3 regions of the Burkholderia sp. MSMB0856 genome follow, and region 1 is predicted to be linked to each of the others. Evidence: predicted binding sites of a transcription regulator. Region 1 holds the regulator's gene; each other region holds the start of a gene.

Region 1 (6,881 bases):
CGGGCCCGATCCTCATCTGCATGATCCTGGGGATGATGATCCTGCCGCTGCCGCCGATGCTGCTGGATCTGCTGTTCACGTTCAACATCGCGTTGTCGGTGATGGTGCTGCTCGTCAGCATGTACACGATGAAGCCGCTCGACTTCGCGGCGTTCCCGAGCGTGCTGCTGTTCTCGACGCTGCTGCGCCTGTCGCTGAACGTCGCGTCGACGCGCGTCGTGCTGCTCGAGGGCCACACCGGCCCCGACGCGGCCGGCCAGGTGATCGAGGCGTTCGGCCACTTCCTCGTCGGCGGCAACTTCGCGGTCGGCATCGTTGTCTTCGTGATCCTGATGATCATCAACTTCATGGTGATCACGAAGGGCGCGGGGCGGATCGCCGAAGTGTCCGCGCGCTTCACGCTCGACGCGATGCCGGGCAAGCAGATGGCGATCGACGCCGACCTGAACGCGGGCCTCATCAACGAAGAGCAGGCACGCAAGCGGCGCCTCGCCGTGTCGCAGGAAGCCGAGTTCTACGGCTCGATGGACGGCGCGTCGAAGTTCGTGCGCGGCGACGCGATCGCGGGCCTGATCATCATGGCGATCAACGTGATCGGCGGGCTGATCGTCGGGATGGTGCAGCACGACATGTCGTTCGCGGCGGCCGGCACCAACTACACGCTGCTGACGATCGGCGACGGCCTCGTCGCGCAGATCCCGTCGCTCGTGATCTCGACGGCGGCCGGCGTGATCGTGTCGCGGGTCGCGACCGACGAGGACATCGGCACGCAGATCACCGGCCAGCTGTTCACCAACCCGCGCGTGCTGACCATCACCGGCGCGATCATCGTGCTGATGGGGCTGATCCCGGGCATGCCGCACTTTGCGTTCCTCGCGCTCGGCGGCGGCGCGATCTGGCTTGCCCGCACGCAAGTCCGCCGCGCGGCGGCCCGCGTGGCGGCCGGCGACGTGACCGAGATCGCACCGCCCGCCGCGCTGCCGGGCGACAGCCACGAGGCGACCTGGGACGACGTGCAACTGATCGATCCGCTCGGCCTCGAAGTCGGCTACCGGCTGATTCCGCTCGTCGACAAGAACAGCGACGGCGAACTGCTCAAGCGCATCAAGAGCATCCGCAAGAAATTCGCGCAGGAGATCGGCTTCCTGCCGCCGGTGATCCACATCCGCGACAACCTCGAACTGCGGCCGAACGCGTACCGGATCGCGCTGAAGGGCGTCGAGATCGGCGCGGGCGAAGTGTTCCCGGGCCAGTGGCTCGCGATCAACCCGGGCCAGGTGACGGCCGCGCTGCCGGGCGCCGTGACGCAGGATCCGGCATTCGGGCTGCCCGCCGTGTGGATCGACGTCGCGATGCGCGAGCAGGCGCAGGTGTACGGCTACACGGTCGTCGATGCGAGCACGGTCGTCGCGACGCACCTGAACCATCTGGTCGTCCAGCACGCGGCCGAACTGCTCGGCCGCCAGGAAGTGCAGGCGCTGGTCGAGCGCACCGGCAAGGATGCGCCGTCGCTCGTCGAGGACCTCGTGCCGAAGACGATCTCGCTGACGACGCTGCAGAAAGTGCTGCAGAACCTGCTCGAGGAAGGCGTGCCGATCCGCGACATGCGCACGATCCTCGAGGCCGTGTCCGAACACGCGGGCCGCGGCGACGCGTACGAGATCACCGCCGCGGTGCGGCTGTCGCTCGGCCGTGCGATCACGCAGCAGTGGTATCCGGGCTCGGGCGAGATGCAGGTGATGGGCCTCGATTCGAATCTCGAGCGGGTGCTGTCGCAGGCGCTCGCCACCGGCGCGAACCCGGGCCTCGAGCCCGGCCTCGCGCACAACCTTCTGACCGGCACGCAACAGGCGATGCTGCGTCAACAGAATCTCGGGCTGCCGCCGGTGCTGCTGGTGCAGCATGCGCTGCGCGCGATGCTCGCGCGTTTCCTGCGCCGCAGCCTGCCGCAACTGAAAGTGCTGTCGTATGCCGAAGTGCCGGACACGCGCACGATCAAAGTCGTTAACGTCATCGGGGGTTCCGCTTGAACATTCGCAAATTCACCGGCGCGACCAGCCGCGACGCGCTTCGCCTCGTGCGCGAGGCACTCGGCGCCGACGCCGTCGTGCTGTCGAACCGCACGCTCGATGACGGCAGCGTCGAAATCGTCGCACTCGCCGATTCGGATCTCGCTGCGGTCACGCCGCCGGCCGCCGTCCGGGCACGCACCGTCGCGCCGCGCGCGCCGGAATCCGTGCCGGCCGCGGCCGTCCCGGGCATCGTGTCGCGCCCGGGTGCCGCGCTCGCGCGCCCGGCCGTCAATCCGTATGCGGCGGGCGAAGGCGGCCTGCCGGACGTGTTCTCGTCGGTGTTCGGCGCAAGCGCCGAAGCGACGAAGCCGGCAGCCGAAGCGGCCGCCTTCGACGCCGGCATGGACGCGGCATCGAACGCGCCGGTCGCGCCTGCGCCCGCTGCCGGCACGCCGGCGGCAGCGTCCGAACCCGCGCCGTGGCTCGTCGAGCACGCGAAGCGCCTGACCCAGCAGCGCGAAGCGCTGATCGCCCGCGCGCAGGCCGCACCGGCCGCGCCGCAGGCACCGGCGCGCGCGCAGCAGGACGCCGCGTCCGCGACGCCGGCCGGCTGGGCGCGCGACATCGTGCGCGACGCCGAACGCCGGATGCCGTCGGCCGCCGCGCCGATGACCCGCCAGAGCGAAGCGAGCACCGCGAAGCCGGCCGAACGCACGCGCCTGTCCGCGGAAGCGGCGGCCGCGGTGGCCGACGCTGTGAAGACGCGCATCGAGAGCATCGTCAACGATACGGTGATGCACGAGCTCGGCGCGATGCGCGGGATGATGGAAGAGCAGTTCGACAGCCTGATGTGGCACGACCGCCAGCGCCGCAGCCCGGTGCACGGCGCGCTGACCAGGCACCTGTTCTCGGCCGGCTTCTCCGCGCAACTGGTGCGCATGCTGGTCGACAACCTGCCGTCCGGCGACGACGCGCAAACCTTCGAGCAGGCCGCCGAATGGGCGCAGTCGGTGCTCGCCGCGAACCTGCCGGTGCTCGAGAGCGAAGACGCGCTGATGGAGCGCGGCGGCGTGTTCGCGCTGATGGGGCCGACCGGCGTCGGCAAGACGACCACCACGGCGAAGCTCGCCGCGCGCTGCGTGATGCGCTTCGGCGCGAGCAAGGTCGCGCTCCTGACCACCGACAGCTACCGGATCGGCGGCCACGAGCAGCTGCGCATCTTCGGCAAGATCCTCGGCGTGCCCGTGCACGCGGTGAAGGATGCGGGCGATCTCGAGCTCGCGCTGTCCGAGCTGCGCAACAAGCACATCGTGCTGATCGACACGATCGGCATGAGCCAGCGCGACCGCGCGCTGTCCGACCAGATCGCGATGCTGCACGGCGCGAACGCGCCGGTGCAGCGCCTGCTGCTGCTCAACGCGACGAGCCACGGCGACACGCTCAACGAGGTCGTCCAGGCCTACCGCAGCGCGGCCGAGTATCCCGATCTCGCCGGCTGCATCCTGACCAAGCTCGACGAGGCGACCCACCTCGGCGGCGTGCTCGACACGGTGATCCGCTACAAGCTGCCGGTCCATTACGTGTCGACCGGCCAGAAAGTGCCGGAAAACCTGTACGTCGCATCGACCCGGTTCCTGCTGAAGAGCGCGTTCTGTGTGCCGCGCGACGGCTCGCCCTTCGTGCCGCAAGACGAGGACATGCCGACGCTGCTTTCCGCACTGACCGCACGTTCCACCGCCGAGCTGCACGAGGTGCGATTTGGATAAACGGATCATCGATCAGGCCGAAGGGCTGCGGCGCCTGCTGGCCGGGCGCGCGTCGCGCATCGTCGCGGTGACGGGCGGGCCGGCGGGCGTCGGCTGCACGACGACCGTCGTGAACGTCGCGGCCGCGCTGACCGCGCTCGGCAAGGACGTGCTCGTCGTCGACGAGCGCGCCGACGTGCATTCGGCCACGGCGACGCTCGCGGGCGCCTGGCTGCGCGACGGCGAACGCACGCGCGTCGCCGCCGGGTTCGGCCTGTGCGCGGCCGCGCGGGACGGCTACAGCGATTCGCAACTGAGCGACTTCGTCGACGGCCAGGCCGACATCGTGTTGGTCGACGCGCAACTCGGTGCCGACGGCACGTTCTCCCCGCTCGCGCGCGAGGCGCACGACGTGCTGATCGTCACGCGGGTCGCCGCGCAGGCGATCACCGAGGCGTATGCGTGCATGAAGCGCCTGCATTTCGCGCACGCGGTCGCGCAGTTCCGCGTGCTGACCAATCACGTCGGCAGCCATGCCGACGCCAGGACCGCATTCGACAACCTCGCGGGCGTCGCGAGCCGCTACCTGACGGTGTCGATCGCCGACGCCGGCTGCGTGAGCGCCGATCCGCTCGTCGAGCATGCACGCGACCTGATGCATACCGCGGTCGACGCGTTCCCGTCGTCGGTTGCGGCGCGCGATTACCGGCAGATCGCCGCCGACCTGCTGTACTGGCCGATGCGCCCGCGATCGGGCGCCGGCCGCGCCGTGCATGCGGGCGGCAAGCCGTCGTACGAGGCGGGTGCGGCACACGCCGCGTGAGCGCCACCGGAAGGAGAGAGCCATGATGTACAACGCTCAAGGAAAGATGACCCAGGCCGACGTGCTCGCGCAATACGCGCCGCTCGTGCGGCGCCTGGGGCTGCAGCTCGTCGCGAAGATGCCGGCGAGCGTCGATCTCGACGACCTGATCCAGGCCGGCATGATCGGCCTGATGGACGCGGCCGGCCGCTACAAGGAAGACCAGGGCGCGCAGTTCGAGACCTACGCGACCCAGCGCATCCGTGGCGCGATGCTCGACGAACTGCGCAGCAACGACTGGCTGCCGCGCAGCCTGCGCAAGACGTCGCGCGAGGTCGAGCACGCGGTGCACCAGGTCGAGCAGCATCTCGGCCGCTCGGCGAGCGAGACCGAGATCGCACAGCACCTGAAGATGCCGCTCGACGAATATCAAGGGATGCTGCAGGACCTGCACGGCAGCCAGCTCATCTACTACGAGGATTTCGATCGCGCGGCCGACGACGAGCCGTTCCTCGACCGCTATCGCGTCGATCACGCCGATCCGTTGTCGTCGCTGCTCGACGAACACCTGCGCGAGGCGCTCGTCGAAGCGATCGAGCGGCTGCCCGAGCGCGAGAAACTGCTGATGTCGCTGTACTACGAGCGCGGGCTGAACCTGCGCGAGATCGGCGCGGTGCTCGAGGTCAGCGAGTCGCGCGTGTGCCAGCTGCACAGCCAGGCCGTCGCGCGCCTGCGCGCGCGGTTGCGCGAACAGGCTTGGGTCGGCGCCGAGAACTGACCCTTTCATAGCGCCCGCGCGCGCCGACGCCGCGCGCGGTGCGTGGCGCGCGACGCGCATTTCCCGCGCCGATTTGCTACAATCCCTCCCGCTTCCCGAGGAGCGTTGCGACGGACCATCCTGCGTCCGCCAGGCTCGGAAAGCTTCACCAAGCAGCCGTGCGGCAACATTCGCGCCGGCCCCGCTTCCTGAACGGCGCTCACGTCACCAATTTCTAGAACTTTTTTAGAAAGGAGGGCGTGATGAACGCCATTATCGATTCGCAAGCTTCCAAGGATTACATCGTCGCCGACATGGCGCTTGCCGGCTGGGGCCGCAAGGAGCTGAACATCGCCGAGACCGAAATGCCGGGCCTCGTGCAGATCCGCGACGAATACAAGGCGCAGCAGCCGCTGAAGGGCGCGCGCATCGCAGGTTCGCTGCACATGACGATCCAGACCGGCGTGCTGATCGAGACGCTGAAGGCGCTCGGCGCCGATGTCCGCTGGGCGTCGTGCAACATCTTCTCGACGCAGGACCACGCCGCTGCCGCGATCGTCGAAGCCGGCACGCCGGTGTTCGCGTTCAAGGGCGAGTCGCTCGACGAATACTGGGAATTCTCGCACCGCATCTTCGAATGGCCGAACGGCGAATTCGCGAACATGATCCTGGACGACGGCGGCGACGCAACGCTGCTGCTGATCCTCGGCTCGAAGGCCGAGAAGGACCGTTCGGTGATCGCGAAGCCGACCAACGAGGAAGAAGTCGCGCTCTTCAAGTCGATCGCGAAGCACCTCGACGCCGATCCGACCTGGTACTCGACGCGCCTCGCGCACATCAAGGGCGTGACCGAAGAAACCACGACCGGCGTGCACCGCCTGTACCAGATGGAAAAGGACGGCCGCCTGCCGTTCCCGGCGTTCAACGTGAACGATTCGGTCACGAAGTCGAAGTTCGACAACCTGTACGGCTGCCGCGAGTCGCTCGTCGACGGCATCAAGCGCGCGACCGACGTGATGATTGCGGGCAAGGTCGCGGTCGTCGCGGGCTACGGCGACGTGGGCAAGGGCTGCGCGCAATCGCTGCGCGGCCTGGGCGCGACCGTGTGGGTCACCGAAATCGATCCGATCTGCGCGCTGCAGGCGGCGATGGAAGGCTACCGCGTCGTGACGATGGAATACGCGGCCGACAAGGCCGACATCTTCGTGACGGCGACCGGCAACTACCACGTGATCAACCACGATCACATGAAGGCGATGCGCCACAACGCGATCGTCTGCAACATCGGCCACTTCGACTCGGAAATCGACGTCGCGTCGACGCGCCAGTATCAGTGGGAAAACATCAAGCCGCAGGTCGACCACATCATCTTCCCGGACGGCAAGCGCGTGATCCTGCTGGCCGAAGGCCGCCTCGTGAACCTCGGCTGCGCGACCGGCCACCCGTCGTTCGTGATGTCGAACTCGTTCGCGAACCAGACGCTCGCGCAGATCGAACTCTTCACGCGCGGCGAACAGTACGAGAACAAGGTGTACGTGCTGCCGAAGCATCTCGATGAAAAGGTC
Region 2 (6,881 bases), 360 kb from region 1:
CGCTCTTCACCGCGACGCCGTTGCCCGGCGCGAGCACGTTCGTGCCGATCAGCAGCGCGGCCTGCGTCTGCTGGCCGGCCGCGAGCTGCGTCGACAGCGACGTGAGCGACGTGTTCAGCTGCGCGATGCCGCTCACCGTGTTGATCTGCGCGAGCTGCGACGTCATCTGCGAGCTGTCGACCGGGCTCGTCGGATCCTGGTTCTGCAGCTGCGTGACGAGCAGCTTCAGGAACGTCGCCTGCAGGTCGCTCGCCGACGTGCCGTTCGTCGACACGTTGTTGGTGTTCATCGTGTCGGTCGGCAGGGTCGACACGTTGGTGCCGTTGCTGCCGATCGTCGTGCTGGTGGAAGTCATCCTGGGTGGCCTTGTGTCGGAACTGTCGGGTCTGGGTCTCGGTGGGGAAGGACGCTCGGCGCGCGGCTTACGTGCCGATCGTCAGCGTCTTGAGCATCAGCGTCTTCGCGGTGTTCAGCGTCTCGACGTTGGCCTGGTACGAGCGCGACGCCGAGATCATGTTCACCATCTCCTGCACCGGATCGACGTTCGGCATCTGCACATAGCCGTTCGCGTCGGCGGCCGGGTTCGCCGGGTCGTAGGTCGACTTCATCGGCGACGGATCGTCGACCACCCTGGTCACGCGCACGCCGCCGACGCCCTGGCCGGACGCGGTGCGCGCGCCGCCGATCGGGTCGGTCGCGAACACGACCTGCTTGGCCTTGTATGGCTTGCCGTCGGGGCCGGTCGCGCTGTCGGCGTTCGCGAGGTTCGACGCGGTGACGTTCAGGCGCTGCGATTGCGCGGACAGCGCCGAACCGGCGACGCCGAAGATGTTCATCAACGAGGGCATGGGGGCTCCTTGTTCGGGGCGAAGCGGCGCGCGCTTACGAGTTCGTCGAGATCGCGGCGATCATCGCCTTGATCTGCTGGGTCATCACGGTCATCCCGGTTTCGTAGTGCAGCGCGTTGTTCGCGAACTGCACGCGCTCGACGTCGAGATCGACCGTGTTGCCGTCGAGCGACGGCTGCAGCGGCATCCGGTACTGCGCGCGACCGTAGTCGTCGGCCGGGCCGCCCGTCGGAATCAGCTTCGCGGTGCCGGCCATGTGGCCGGGCGCCGTCGACACCATCGTCATCCCGCTCGTCACGCCGGCCGGCTGCGCCATCGGCAGCTGCGCGGCGTTGCTCGGCGCGAGGCCGCCGCCGGTCTGCTTCAGCGAGCGCGCGAGGGTCGACGCGAAGTCGACGTCGCGGGCCTGGTAGCCGGGCGTGTCGGCGTTCGCGATGTTCGACGACAGCAGCTCCTGCCGATAGGCGCGCACGTCGAGCGCCTGTCGGCCGAACGCGAATTCGGCATCGAGTTTGTCCAGCATGTGTGCGTCTCTCCGTATGAAGCGCTGCACGCCCCCTTGCGCCGGATGGCGACCCAAGGGGCTTTTTTCCATGACAGCGATGGTAGGCGTCGGGCGCAACCGGCAATCGGACGAATAACGCGGCAAAGGCCCCCTCTATTCATCGTTTGCGCGACGGCCAGGCTCCCTAGAATGCGAATCGGATCAACGGCTTCGAGGACACGGCGATGACAGGCGCACTTCGCGGAAACGACGGACGCGGCACGCGCATGGCGCGGGCGTTCGCGCTCGCCGCGGCGCTGTGGCTCGCGGTGCCGCTTGCGCATGCGGACGACGGGATGATCGTGATTCCCGGACGCGGCGAGACGGCCGAAACCGCGCTCGCGCATGCGAACGCGGCGAGCGGCGGGCAGTTCGGCGGGAATGCGGGCACGGCTTCGGGTACGGGCATGGCGATGGCGGGCGGCGCCGTTGGCGCGGGTGGTGGCGCCGGCGTAACCGGCGCGGCCTCGGCCGGCTCTGCGGCGCTGCCGGCTGGCTCGATGATCGTGACGAGCGTCCCGCCGCCGGCCGCCGTGCTGGCACCCGCGCCGCGCCCCGTCTACGCCGCCGCGCGCATGAACGCTGGCGATGGCGCACGGCGCGCCGCCGATCCGGGTGCCGTCGCGACCGTCGTCGCCGGTACGGCCGAGCCCGCATCGAATCCCGCGAATTCCGCGAATTCCGCGAATTCCGCGCGACCGGCCATCGCCGCGCGCATGGCCGCGGCCCGGGCCGCTTCGGCCGCGCCGGCGCCGCGCGCGCCGGCCGCTGCCGCCAACCCGGCCCAGGCCACCGCCGCGTCTCCGCCGGCCACGCCGGCCGGCCAGCAGGACCCCGACACGATCCGGCGCACGGCCCTCGCGTTCCTGCAGCAGCAGGTCGCGGGCCTGCCGGGCAAGACCACCGCGACGGTCGCGACCGCATTTCCGCGCGGGCTCGCCGCGTGCACGACGCTCGAGCCGTTCCTGCCGACCGGCGCGCGCCTGTGGGGCCGCACGACGGTCGGCGTGCGCTGCGCCGGCGAGCGGCCGTGGACCGTCTATCTGCAGGCGAAGGTCGCCGTGCAGGCCACTTATTACGTCGCCGCGCGGCAGATCACGCCGGGCGAGCCGCTCACCGCGGCCGACCTCGTCGCGCGCGACGGCGACCTGACGGTGCTGCCGCTGGCGGTGATCACCGATCCCGCGCAGGCGGTCGGCGCGACCGCGCTGGCCCGGATCTCGGCCGGACTGCCGCTGCGCCAGGACATGCTGAAGAGCGCCGCGTCGGTGTCGGCCGGCCAGACGGTGCGGGTCGTCGCGGCCGGGCCCGGCTTCACGATCTCGGCCGACGGCAGCGCGCTCGCGAATGCGGCGCCGGGCCAGTCGGTGCGGGTCAGGATGGCGGCGGGCCAGATCGTCACGGCGATCGTCAAGGACGCCGGGACCGTGGAAATTCCTCTATAGGGACGGATCGCGCCGCAAGATTGCAAAGAATTGTTTATTCGGAGAATGTCGGGCTCACGATGCTAAAGTTCGGGCCGACCCGGCCGTTATCTGGGTCATACCGTACAGGAAACCCATCGTGAAGATCGATTCCACTCCGAACCCGAGCCCACTCGCGTCGACCGGCAACGGCGCGACCCGCGCGCAATCCGGCGCGGCTTCGTCGTCGTCCGCGCAGGCGGCCGACGCAGGATCGACCGGCGGCGACACGACCGTGAACCTGTCGGGTCTGTCCGGCCAGCTGCGTTCGCTGTCGGCCTCCGGCAGCGCCGACATCGACACGGCCCTCGTCCAGTCGATCAAGGACGCGCTGAACAACGGCACGTTGACGATCGACGTGAACAAGATCGCCGACGGCGTACTGAATACCGCCCGCGACCTGCTGCAACAGCAGCGCTCGCAGGGCAACTGAGCCGGCCCGGGGCCCGTCACGCCCGGACCGGTCCCCTGGTTTGCCGGCATGCGGACACGCGTGCCGGCGCGACGAGCATGACGCGATGAGAGAAGAGCTGCTGGCCACGGTCAACGACGAACACGCGACGGTCGAAGCGTTCGCGTCCCTGCTCGCCTACGAGGAAAAGGCACTGACGACGCCGGAGCCGCTCGACATGCTGCCCGGCATCGTCGAGAAGAAAAGCGCGTTGATCGACCGGCTCGCGCAGCTCGAGCGCACGCGCGACACGCAGTTGTCCGCGCTCGGCTTTCCGGCCGGCAAGAAAGGGATGGACCAGGCCGCCGAGCGCGATGCCCGCCTCGCCGGCCGCTGGCAATTGCTGCTGCAGGCCGCCGAACGCGCGCGCCAGGCCAATGCGACCAACGGGATGCTGATCCGGATCCGGATGGACTACAACGAGCGCGCGCTTGCGGTGCTGCGCTCGGCGCCCGCGCCGGCCGGCGTCTATGGCCCGGACGGGCGTGTGTCGGCGCTGATGCGTTGATGCCCTGCGGCGGCCTGCGTCCCGTTCCGCCCTCAACACGCCTCGCCGCTTCACCCGCTTCACCCTGAATTCCGCTTCGACAGACCGGGCTCCAGTCCGGCACATGCGTCCCCCCGATACGCGGCAGCGCAGCCGCGCTGCCTGATCCGAAAACAACCGATCGGAGGGCATCGATGCATCATCATTCCCGTCTTGAATCCGCGCGCCGCGCGGCCGCCATCGCCACGCTCGGCGCCGCGCTGGCGTTCACCGCGTCGCTCGCGCCGGCCGCCCCGGCCCCGCTGCCGACGCCGACCGGCGACATGACGCTGTCGCCGGCCGGCCCGCTCGCTACGCCGGCGTCGGCACCGCCGGGCGCAGCGCCGCGCGCCGCGTCGCGCGGCAGCGACACCTACACCTACCTGCGCTGCTGGTACCGGATCAGCGACGATCCGCTCAAGCCCGAGGCGACCTACGAATGGGCGCGCGATCCGGCGGGCGGCGACTGGTATCGGGTTCCCGGGTACTGGTGGGCGGACGGCATCACGCAGTGGAAAAACATGTTCTACAGCACGACGGCGCAGGAGACGCTCGCCGACGTCTGCCGCAAGACGCTCGCCGCGCGCGGCATCCGCGCGAACCTGACGCATGCGGTCGCGGCGAACAACGCGCTGTCGTTCAACTACACGGTCTGGACCATCGACGCCGCGCAGCAGGACGCGCGGGTCAACAAGCTGATCGTGTTCGGCGACAGCCTGTCCGACACCCAGAACATGTTCAACGCGAGCCAGTGGAAGCTGCCGAACGGCACGAGCTGGCACGCCGGACGCTTCAGCAACGGGCCGGTGTGGGCCGAATACGTCGCGAACGCGCTGCGGCTGCCGTTCTACAACTGGGCGATCGGCGGAGCGGCGACCGACCAGCACCTCGTCGTGCCGGGCCTCGTGCAGCAGATCGACTCCTGGCGCGAATACATGGATCGCGCGCCGGACTACCGGCCCGCCAATACGCTGTTCGCGGTGTTCGCGGGCGGCAACGATCTCGTGAACTACGGCCGCACGCCCGAGCAGGCGGCGAACGCGGTGCGGGACAGTCTCGAGCGGCTCGCCGCGGCCGGCGCGACGCGCATCCTGCTCGTCACGCTGCCGGACGTGTCGCGCGCGCCGGTGTTCGCGACGCGCACCGACGCCGCCAGCGTCGCCGCGCAGGTCAGCGACTACAACAGACGGCTCGCCGACGCCGCCGCCGCCGTGCGCGCCCGCTACGGCGCGACGCTGCGTCTAGAAGTGTTCGACGCGTACGCGCCGTTCGACGATCTGCTGAGCTACCCCGCGCAATACGGCTTCGACGATGCAAAGCGGTCGTGCCTCGACATCCCGAAGCCGTCGTCGTTCACCTACCTGGCCGCGCAGACGCCGCGCGCGGACTGCCGCGACCCGGCGCGCTTCGTGTTCTGGGACACGTTGCACCCGACGACGCGCACGCACGCGTGGCTCGCCGAGCGAATCACGCCGTTCGTGCGGGCGCGGTTGCTGGATTGAAATGGATCCGGGTCCAGCGCCGGTGATCCATCGATGACCGGCGGACAGCGGGCGGCCGACGCCGCCCGCGCCGGCACCGCTTACAGCAACGGGCAGGCCGTCACCTGCGTGCCGCGTTCCACGCAAAGCCTTTCGTAGTCGCGCAGGTACGCGCGCTCGTCGTCGTTCAGCAATTCGACGTCGATCAGGTCCCAGTCGTAGCCGACCGTGACGATGTTCTCGAACGCCACGGTGTCCGACGCGTCGTCGTCCGCGCGCACGATCACGATGTTCTCGATCCGCACGCCGCCCTTGCCCGGCACGTAGATGCCCGGCTCGACCGAAATCACCGCGTTCGGCACCAGCCCGTACGTCGCGCCCGGCGCGAACCGCACGCCGCCCTCGTGCACGTGGATCCCGACGCCGTGCCCGGTGCCGTGGCCGAAATCGTAGCCGTGGTCGCGGCACACCTGGCGCACCGTCGCATCGACGTCGCCGCCGGTCGCGGTCTTCGGGAAGCGCGTGACGAGCCCCTTGATGCATGCCTTCAGCGCGACCGTGTAGATCTCGCGCTGCCACGGCTGCGCGACCGTCTCCGGCCGCGTGCGACGCAGCACGACGCGCGTGCAGTCCGTCGCGAAACCGGCGTCGTAGTACGCGCCGCTGTCGAGCAGCACGAGCTCGCCTTCGGTCAGCTCGACGTCGGCGCTCGCCGCCGTGTAGTGCGCGAACGCGCTGTTCGCGCCGTTCGCCGCGATCGACGGGAACGTTAGCGCGACCGCCGAGCGGGCGCCGTACGCGTCGTTGATCGTGCGGGCCAGGTCGTACTCGGTATGGCGCCGCCCCGGTTCGCCGGCCTTCGCCCAGCGCATCGTTTCGGCGATCGCCGCCGAACTGCGCGCGAACGCGTCGCGGAACCGGTCGAGCACGGCCGGCGTCTTGCCGGCCCGCAGCGCCTCCACCGGGTTGAAATCGGCGTGGCGCGCGTGCGGCCACACGCGGCGCACCGACTCGACGAGCGCGCAGTTGACCGATTCGAAGCCGTAACACGCGTGGTCGACCGCGAATTGCGCGAGGAAGCGCTCGAGTTCGGCGAAGTCGCGCCGGATCACGTGCAGCGCCGGATACGACGCCAGTTCGACCGGGCAGCGGTCGCAGCCTTCCGGCAGAAACAGCGCGACCTGCTCGCCGACCGCGAACAGGAAGCCCAGGTGCGACGACGCATTCGGGATGTGATAGCCGCGGCTGTTCAGCAGGTACGCGAGATCGTCGGACGCGCACGTGAAGAACGCGGTCTTGCCGGGCGCCGCACCGGTGTGCGCGGCGAGCCGCCGGTTCAGCGCGTCGAGGTTCTGCGCGACGCTCGCACCGGTCATCGCGTCCGGCAGCTCGAAGATCGGCCGCTCGACCACCCAGCCCGGCAGCGCGATCGCGCGGTCGATCTCGCGCTCGACGAGGCTCGTCCAGTCGAGCGACGCCGCCTGCGTGCGCTCGACCAGCCGGTCGCGCTGCGCGACGCTGATCCGCAGCGCGTCGTAGCCGACCCGCGCGAGCCGGCTCGCGTGCGC
Region 3 (6,881 bases), 320 kb from region 1:
GCAGCCCCGATCCCTCGAACCGCTGCCGTAGCGCGGCCTCGTTCCGCGTGAGCCGGTCGGCGCCGGCCGAATTCGCACGCAGTCGCGCGACGAGCTGTGCGCCGTTCAGCACCAGCTCCGCGTCGACCGTGCCGAGCGACGGCAACGTGAGCGTCAGCCGCGTGCGCCATGCGATCCCGTCGCCTGCGTCGTCGCCGCCGCGCGACGCGTGGCCGCCCGGATCGTCGGGCTCGATCGTCCAGTCGAGCCGCGCGCCGGGCCATGCCTCACCTGCCCAGCGGAACTGATCGGTCGCGAGCGCATCGAGCTGCTGCCGGACGATCGGCACGGCGGCAGGATGCACGGGAGCCGGCGTCTGCGTCTGCGGATCGGCCGACGCGGCGGCCAGTTCGGCGCGCGCGGGCGTCCAGCGCGTGTCCGGGCGATCGCCGAGCGGGTCGGTCGTCGCGGCCGTGGCCGACGCCGCACCTTGCCGAGCGGCGGCAGCCGCGTTCTGTGCAAGCTCGCGCGGCACCGCACCGCCCGACGCGGGCGCGCCCGGCTGCGTAGCGGTTCGCGCCGCCGTCGGCAGCGGCAGGCGCTGCGCGAGCAGTTCGTCGAGCACGTCGGGCGCGTCGTGCTGCGCGGCGTCCGGGGCGGGCTGCACCGGCGCGGTCGTGAGCCGCGCCTGCGGTTCGCGCATCAGCGCGGCGAGCGGGCGCTGGCCGGCCAGCCACTGCGCGAGATGGGATTCGTAAAAGAGGCCGCTTTCGCTGACGGCCTGCGCGAGCGCCGCACGCAGCGCCGCGACGTCGGACGCAGGCGTTGCGGTGGAAGGCGCGGCGGCGGACGCAGCCGGACCGGCGGTCGGCTGCCCGTCCGGCGGCACGGCCGCCGCCGTGCTCAGCAACACGGCAGGATCGGCCAGCAGCGGCGTGCGCCCGGCGATCACGGGCGTCGCGACGCCGCCCGAGCGCGAAATCGCGTCGAGCACGAGCGCGACATCGGACAACGCGGTCTGCGCGGATGCCGGCGGCGGCGCCGGCGGGGCCCCGGCCGAAGACGGCGACGACGCGCCGGCGCCCGGCGTGCCGACCTGCGCGGTCGCGCCGCCGCCGGCGGGCGCGATCACGGGGCCGGTCAGCAGGCTGTCGAGGCGACTCGCCAGCAGGGCGGCCGCAACGGAGTCGATACCGGTCATGATCGGAGCCTGCTCACCTCAGCGACATCGTTGCGAAGCCGGGCATGCGGCAACCGCCGCCCCGGCAAACGGGCACTACCCGCGAGCGCGGTAGAGATCGGTCAATACCTGGGTCGAGCGCCGCGCCTCGAACAGCGCGGACAGCCGTGCGACGTCCGGGCTCGCGAGGTCGCGGATGGCGGCGTCGTCGGCGAGGATGCGGCGAATCAGCTCGAGCTTGCGGCCGAGGTCCGCCTGGTCGAGCGTGACGCCCGGATGGGCCTCCTTCAGCCCGTCGACGAGACGCAGGAATTCGGCCTGCAACTCCGGCAGCGCGCTCCACTGCGCGCCGCGCGCCGCGGACAGCATGCGGCCCGACACGGCCGCAAGCGCCTCGTAGCGAGCGAAGTATTCGGCCTTGAGATTCATCGTGCCGCGCCCGCCGCCTGTTGCGCGGCCATGCGCGCGACTTCCGGAGCGATGCCCGTCCACGCTTCCTCGAGCGTCGCGAGCAACCCGTCGACCTCGACCAGCATCGCGTCGCTGGCATGCATGTTGGCTTCCAGCAGGCGCCGGCCGATATACGTATACAGCGCGTCGAGGCGCCCGGCGATCTGGCCGCCCGCGTCGCGGTTCAGCGACGCCTGCAGGCCGCTCTCGACGATCCCGATCGCCTTGCCGATCGCTTCGCCGCGTGCGGGCACGTTGCCCTGCTGCAGGTGCATGCGCGCGAGCGCGATGGCCTGGCGCGCGCCCTGGTACAGCATCGCGATCAGCCGGTGCGGGGAGGCGCCCATCACCCCCGTCTCGACGCCGACACGCGCGTACGCATTGGCTCCAGCGTGTCCTGGGGAAAACATGCGCTTCTCCTTGTGATGCGTTGGCTATGCGGTAGCCGCCGCCGTGCAATGCATGACGCGGCCTTGTTCCAGAGTTATCGGAAGGGAATTGAAAAGCTTTAGGCGCACGGCCCGTCGCCGGTCGGCCGCCCGCGGATGCCCGTCGGCGGCTGGCCGTCCCCGGTTGCCGGTCGCGTCACACGGACATCTGCATGATGTCGTTGTACGCGCTCACGAGCTTGTTGCGGACCTGAAGCCCGAACTGGAAACCGATGTTGGCCTTCTGCATGTCGACCATCACGTCGTTCAGCGACACGTTCGCCGCGCCGACCTCGAACGCCTGCGCCTCGCCGAGCGCGTGCTTCTGGTCGCCGCTGATCTTGTCGAGCGACGCCTTCATCGCGCTCGCGAACGTGCCGGCCGTCGCCGCGCCCGAACCGGCGAGCGCCGCCGTCGGGCTCGCGACGCCGCCGCTCGCCTGCGCGGCCATCGCCTGCATCTGTTGCAACACCGAACCGATTCCGCTGACGTTGGCAGCCATGCTGTCCCCAGACATATGAGAGAAGAGACCCGGAGCACCGGGCGGTCCGGCGGCGCCGCACGATGCGCACCATGCCGGATCGCGAAAAAGGATAGCAGCGCGGCGCGCGCCAAAGCCGCGAAAGTACGGGGGAAACCCCGCTCTTTTCGGTCGATCGGAGTCGGGCCCTGGTCCCGATAATCGCATCGTGTCATTGTCCGTCCGCTCGTCCGAGCGGCTCAGTCGTCCCGCTCCGGAGAAATTCCACGCATGGATTCGCAGGCCAACTCGCTGATCAACCCCGACGCCCGCACGGGCCTCGCCAGCCCGGTGCCAGGCGCCACCGCGGCCGCCGCGTTGCCGGGAGCAGGCGGCGCCGGCGCGGACTTCGGGTTCGGCGGCTTCGCGGAACGCATCCCCGGCATCACGCGGATGAAGGGCAACCCGAAACTGCCGTTCGTGATCGCCGTTGCGCTCGCCATCGCCGCGATCACCGCGCTCGTGCTGTGGAGCCGCACGCCCGACTATCGCGTGCTGTACAGCAACCTGTCGGACCGCGACGGCGGCGCGATCATTACCGCGCTCCAGCAGGCAAACGTTCCCTACAAGTTCGCCGACGCCGGCGGCGCGATCCTCGTGCCGTCGAACCAGGTGCACGAAACGCGCCTGAAGCTCGCCGCGATGGGCCTGCCCAAGGGCGGCTCGGTCGGCTTCGAGCTGATGGACAACCAGAAATTCGGCATCAGCCAGTTCGCCGAGCAGGTGAACTACCAGCGCGCGCTCGAAGGCGAGCTGCAACGCACGATCGAGTCGATCAACGCCGTGAAGACGGCGCGCGTGCATCTCGCGATCCCGAAGCCGTCGGTGTTCGTGCGCGACAAGGAAGCGCCGAGCGCGTCGGTATTCGTCGATCTCTACCCGGGCCGCGTGCTCGACGAGGGCCAGGTGCAGGCGATCACGCGGATGGTGTCGTCCGGCGTGCCCGACATGCCGGCCAAGAATGTCACGATCGTCGACCAGGACGGCAACCTGCTGACCCAGACCGCATCGGCCACTGGCCTCGACGCGAGCCAGCTCAAGTACGTGCAGCAGGTCGAGCACAACACGCAGAAGCGCATCGACGCGATCCTCGCGCCGATCTTCGGCACCGGCAACGCGCGCTCGCAAGTCAGCGCGGACATCGATTTCTCGAAGCTCGAGCAGACCTCGGAAAGCTACGGCCCGAACGGCTCGCCGCAGCAGACCGCGATCCGCAGCCAGCAGACCAGCAGCGCGACCGAACTCGCGCAGGGCGGCGCATCGGGCGTGCCGGGCGCGCTGTCGAACACGCCGCCGCAGCCGGCCTCCGCGCCGATCGTCGCCGGCAACGGCCAGAACGGGCCGCAGTCGACGCCCGTCAGCGACCGCAAGGACCAGACGACCAACTACGAGCTCGACAAGACGATCCGCCACGTCGAGCAGCCGATGGGCAACGTGAAGCGGCTGTCGGTGGCCGTCGTCGTCAACTACCAGCCGGTCGCCGACGCGAAGGGCCACGTGACGATGCAGCCGCTGCCGCCCGCGAAGCTCGCGCAGATCGAGCAGCTCGTGAAGGACGCGATGGGCTACGACGAGAAGCGCGGCGACTCGGTGAACGTCGTGAACAGCGCGTTCTCGACCGTCAACGATCCGTACGCCGACCTGCCGTGGTGGCGCCAGCCGGACATGATCGCGATGGCGAAGGAAGCCGCGAAGTGGCTCGGCATCGCGGCGGCCGCGGCGGCGCTCTATTTCATGTTCGTGCGCCCGGCGATGCGCCGCGCGTTCCCGCCGCCCGAGCCGGCCGCGCCGGCCCTCGCGGCGCCGGAGGATCCGGTCGCGCTCGACGGCCTGCCCGCGCTGGAACAGCCGGACGAGCCCGATCCGCTGCTGCTCGGCTTCGAGAACGAAAAGAACCGCTACGAACGCAACCTCGACTACGCGCGCACGATCGCCCGCCAGGATCCGAAGATCGTCGCCACCGTCGTGAAGAACTGGGTGTCCGATGAACGCTGAAGGCCTGACCAAGAGCGCGCTGCTGCTGATGTCGATCGGCGAGGAAGAGGCCGCTGAAGTATTCAAGTTCCTCGCGCCGCGCGAGGTGCAGAAGATCGGCGCCGCGATGGCCGCGCTGAAGAACGTCACGCGCGAGCAGGTCGAGGACGTGCTGCACGAATTCGCGAAGGAAGCCGAGCAGCACACCGCGCTGTCGCTCGATTCGAGCGAGTACATCCGCTCGGTGCTGACCAAGGCGCTCGGCGAGGACAAGGCCGGCGTGCTGATCGACCGGATCCTGCAGGGCAGCGACACGAGCGGCATCGAGGGCCTGAAGTGGATGGACTCGGCCGCCGTCGCGGAACTGATCAAGAACGAGCATCCGCAAATCATCGCGACGATCCTCGTGCACCTCGATCGCGACCAGGCGTCCGAGATCGCGTCGTGCTTCACCGAGCGCCTGCGCAACGACGTGCTGCTGCGGATCGCGACGCTCGACGGCATCCAGCCGGCCGCGCTGCGCGAGCTCGACGACGTGCTGACGGGCCTGCTGTCCGGCAGCGACAACCTGAAGCGCAGCCCGATGGGCGGCATCCGCACCGCGGCCGAGATCCTGAACTTCATGACGAGCAATCATGAGGAAGGCGTGCTCGAAAGCGTGCGCCAGTACGACGCCGACCTCGCGCAGAAGATCGTCGACCAGATGTTCGTGTTCGAGAACCTGCTCGACCTCGAGGATCGCGCGATCCAGATGGTGCTGAAGGAAGTCGAGTCGGAAACGCTGATCATCGCGCTGAAGGGCGCGCCGCCCGCGCTGCGCCAGAAATTCCTCGCGAACATGTCGCAACGCGCGGCCGAACTGCTCGCCGAGGATCTCGACGCGCGCGGCCCGGTGCGCGTGTCCGAAGTCGAGACGCAGCAGCGCCGCATCCTGCAGATCGTGCGCAACCTCGCCGAAAGCGGTCAGATCGTGATCGGCGGCAAGGCGGAAGACGCCTATGTCTGATTCCGCGCGCGACCGCGCCGGCACCCTCACCGCGTACCAGCGGTGGGAGATGGCGTCGTTCGATCCGCCGCCGCCCCCGCCGCCGCCCGACGACGCGGCTGCGGCCGCCGCCGCGCTCGCCGAGGAATTGCAGCGCGTGCGCGACGCCGCACATGCCGAAGGCCACGCGGCCGGTCACGTCGAAGGCCAGGCACTGGGTTATCAGGCCGGTTTCGAGCAGGGCCGCGAGCAGGGTTTCGAGGCCGGCCAGGCCGAAGCCCGCGAACAGGCCGCGCAGCTCGCGGCGCTCGCCGCGTCGTTCCGCGAAGCCGTGTCGAGCGCCGAGCACGACCTCGCGTCCGACCTCGCGCAACTCGCGCTCGACATCGCGCAGCAGGTCGTGCGCCAGCACGTGAAGCACGATCCCGCCGCGCTCGTCGCGGCCGTGCGCGACGTGCTCGCCGCCGAGCCGGCGTTGTCCGGCGCGCCGCATCTCGCGGTGAACCCGGCCGACCTGCCCGTCGTCGAGGCTTATCTGCAGGACGATCTCGATACGCTGGGCTGGAACGTGCGCACCGACGCGTCGATCGAGCGCGGCGGCTGCCGCGCGCACGCCGCGACGGGCGAAGTCGACGCGACGCTGCCCACCCGCTGGCAGCGCGTCGCCGCCGCGATCGGCAAGGTGAGCGCATGGTGACGCCCACGCCCGAATCGATCCTGTACGACGGAATGACGCCGCTCGAGCGCGAACTCGCGCTCGCGTCGTTCGGCCCCGAGCATACGCACGGCACCGCGCACGGCGCGCCGGCGCACGCAACGGACGCCGCGGCCGACACGCCGCGCGCGCCGCACAATCCGCATCTCGCGCACTGGCGCACGCACCTGAACGGCCTCGCGACCCGCAGCCACCGCGCGCTGCCGCTGCGGCCGTGCGGGCGCCTCACGCGCGCCGCGGGCCTCGTGCTCGAGGCAATCGGCCTGCGCCTGTCGGTCGGTGCCGAATGCACGATCGAATTGCCGCCCGGCAGCACGCTGCCGCATGCGGAAGCGGAAGTCGTCGGGTTCGCCGGCGATCGCCTGTTCCTGATGCCGACCACCGACGTCGCGGGCGTCTTGCCCGGCGCGCGCGTGTGGCCGCGGGAGGCCGCGCCCGTCGCCGATCCGCTCGCGGGCGCGAAACGGCTGCCGGTCGGCTGGGAAATGCTCGGGCGCGTCGTCGACGCGTCGGGCCGCCCGCTCGACGGCCTCGGCCCGCTCGCGTCGAAGGTCGACGCGCCGCTGTCGGCGCCGTCGATCAACCCGCTCGATCGCGAGCCGATCCACCACGTGCTCGATGTCGGCGTGCGCGCGATCAACGCGCTGCTC

Evidence for each region. Region 1 encodes FliA, which starts transcription of late flagellar genes. Its sites were predicted from a motif close to CTAAAGTTTNNNNNNNNNNNGCCGNTA; they were not measured.
Region 2: flgM (flagellar biosynthesis anti-sigma factor FlgM) is a predicted target of FliA. The motif match lies at 2,900-2,926, and genes of this name have one in related genera.
Region 3: fliS (flagellar export chaperone FliS) is a predicted target of FliA. The motif match lies at 2,095-2,121, and genes of this name have one in related genera.

The regions. Positions count from the first base shown of each region.
Region 1 is NZ_CP013427.1:209,987-216,867, forward strand. Features, by position in the region: gene flhA (flagellar biosynthesis protein FlhA) at 1-2,030, shown strand, start outside; gene flhF (flagellar biosynthesis protein FlhF) at 2,027-3,778, shown strand; gene WS87_RS01935 (MinD/ParA family ATP-binding protein) at 3,771-4,580, shown strand; gene WS87_RS01940 (RNA polymerase sigma factor FliA) at 4,603-5,337, shown strand; S-adenosyl-L-homocysteine riboswitch at 5,429-5,545, shown strand; gene ahcY (adenosylhomocysteinase) at 5,580-6,881, shown strand, end outside.
Region 2 is NZ_CP013427.1:3,314,405-3,321,285, forward strand. Features, by position in the region: gene WS87_RS16725 (flagellar hook assembly protein FlgD) at 1-355, opposite strand, end outside; gene flgC (flagellar basal body rod protein FlgC) at 423-848, opposite strand; gene flgB (flagellar basal body rod protein FlgB) at 883-1,371, opposite strand; gene flgA (flagellar basal body P-ring formation chaperone FlgA) at 1,578-2,837, shown strand; gene flgM (flagellar biosynthesis anti-sigma factor FlgM) at 2,956-3,288, shown strand; gene WS87_RS16750 (flagella synthesis protein FlgN) at 3,374-3,814, shown strand; gene WS87_RS16755 (SGNH/GDSL hydrolase family protein) at 3,988-5,334, shown strand; gene WS87_RS16760 (M24 family metallopeptidase) at 5,415-6,881, opposite strand, start outside.
Region 3 is NZ_CP013427.1:3,353,511-3,360,391, forward strand. Features, by position in the region: gene fliK (flagellar hook-length control protein FliK) at 1-1,180, opposite strand, end outside; gene WS87_RS16925 (flagellar protein FliT) at 1,256-1,588, opposite strand; gene fliS (flagellar export chaperone FliS) at 1,585-2,019, opposite strand; gene fliE (flagellar hook-basal body complex protein FliE) at 2,195-2,539, opposite strand; gene fliF (flagellar basal-body MS-ring/collar protein FliF) at 2,789-4,552, shown strand; gene fliG (flagellar motor switch protein FliG) at 4,542-5,537, shown strand; gene fliH (flagellar assembly protein FliH) at 5,530-6,213, shown strand; gene fliI (flagellar protein export ATPase FliI) at 6,207-6,881, shown strand, end outside.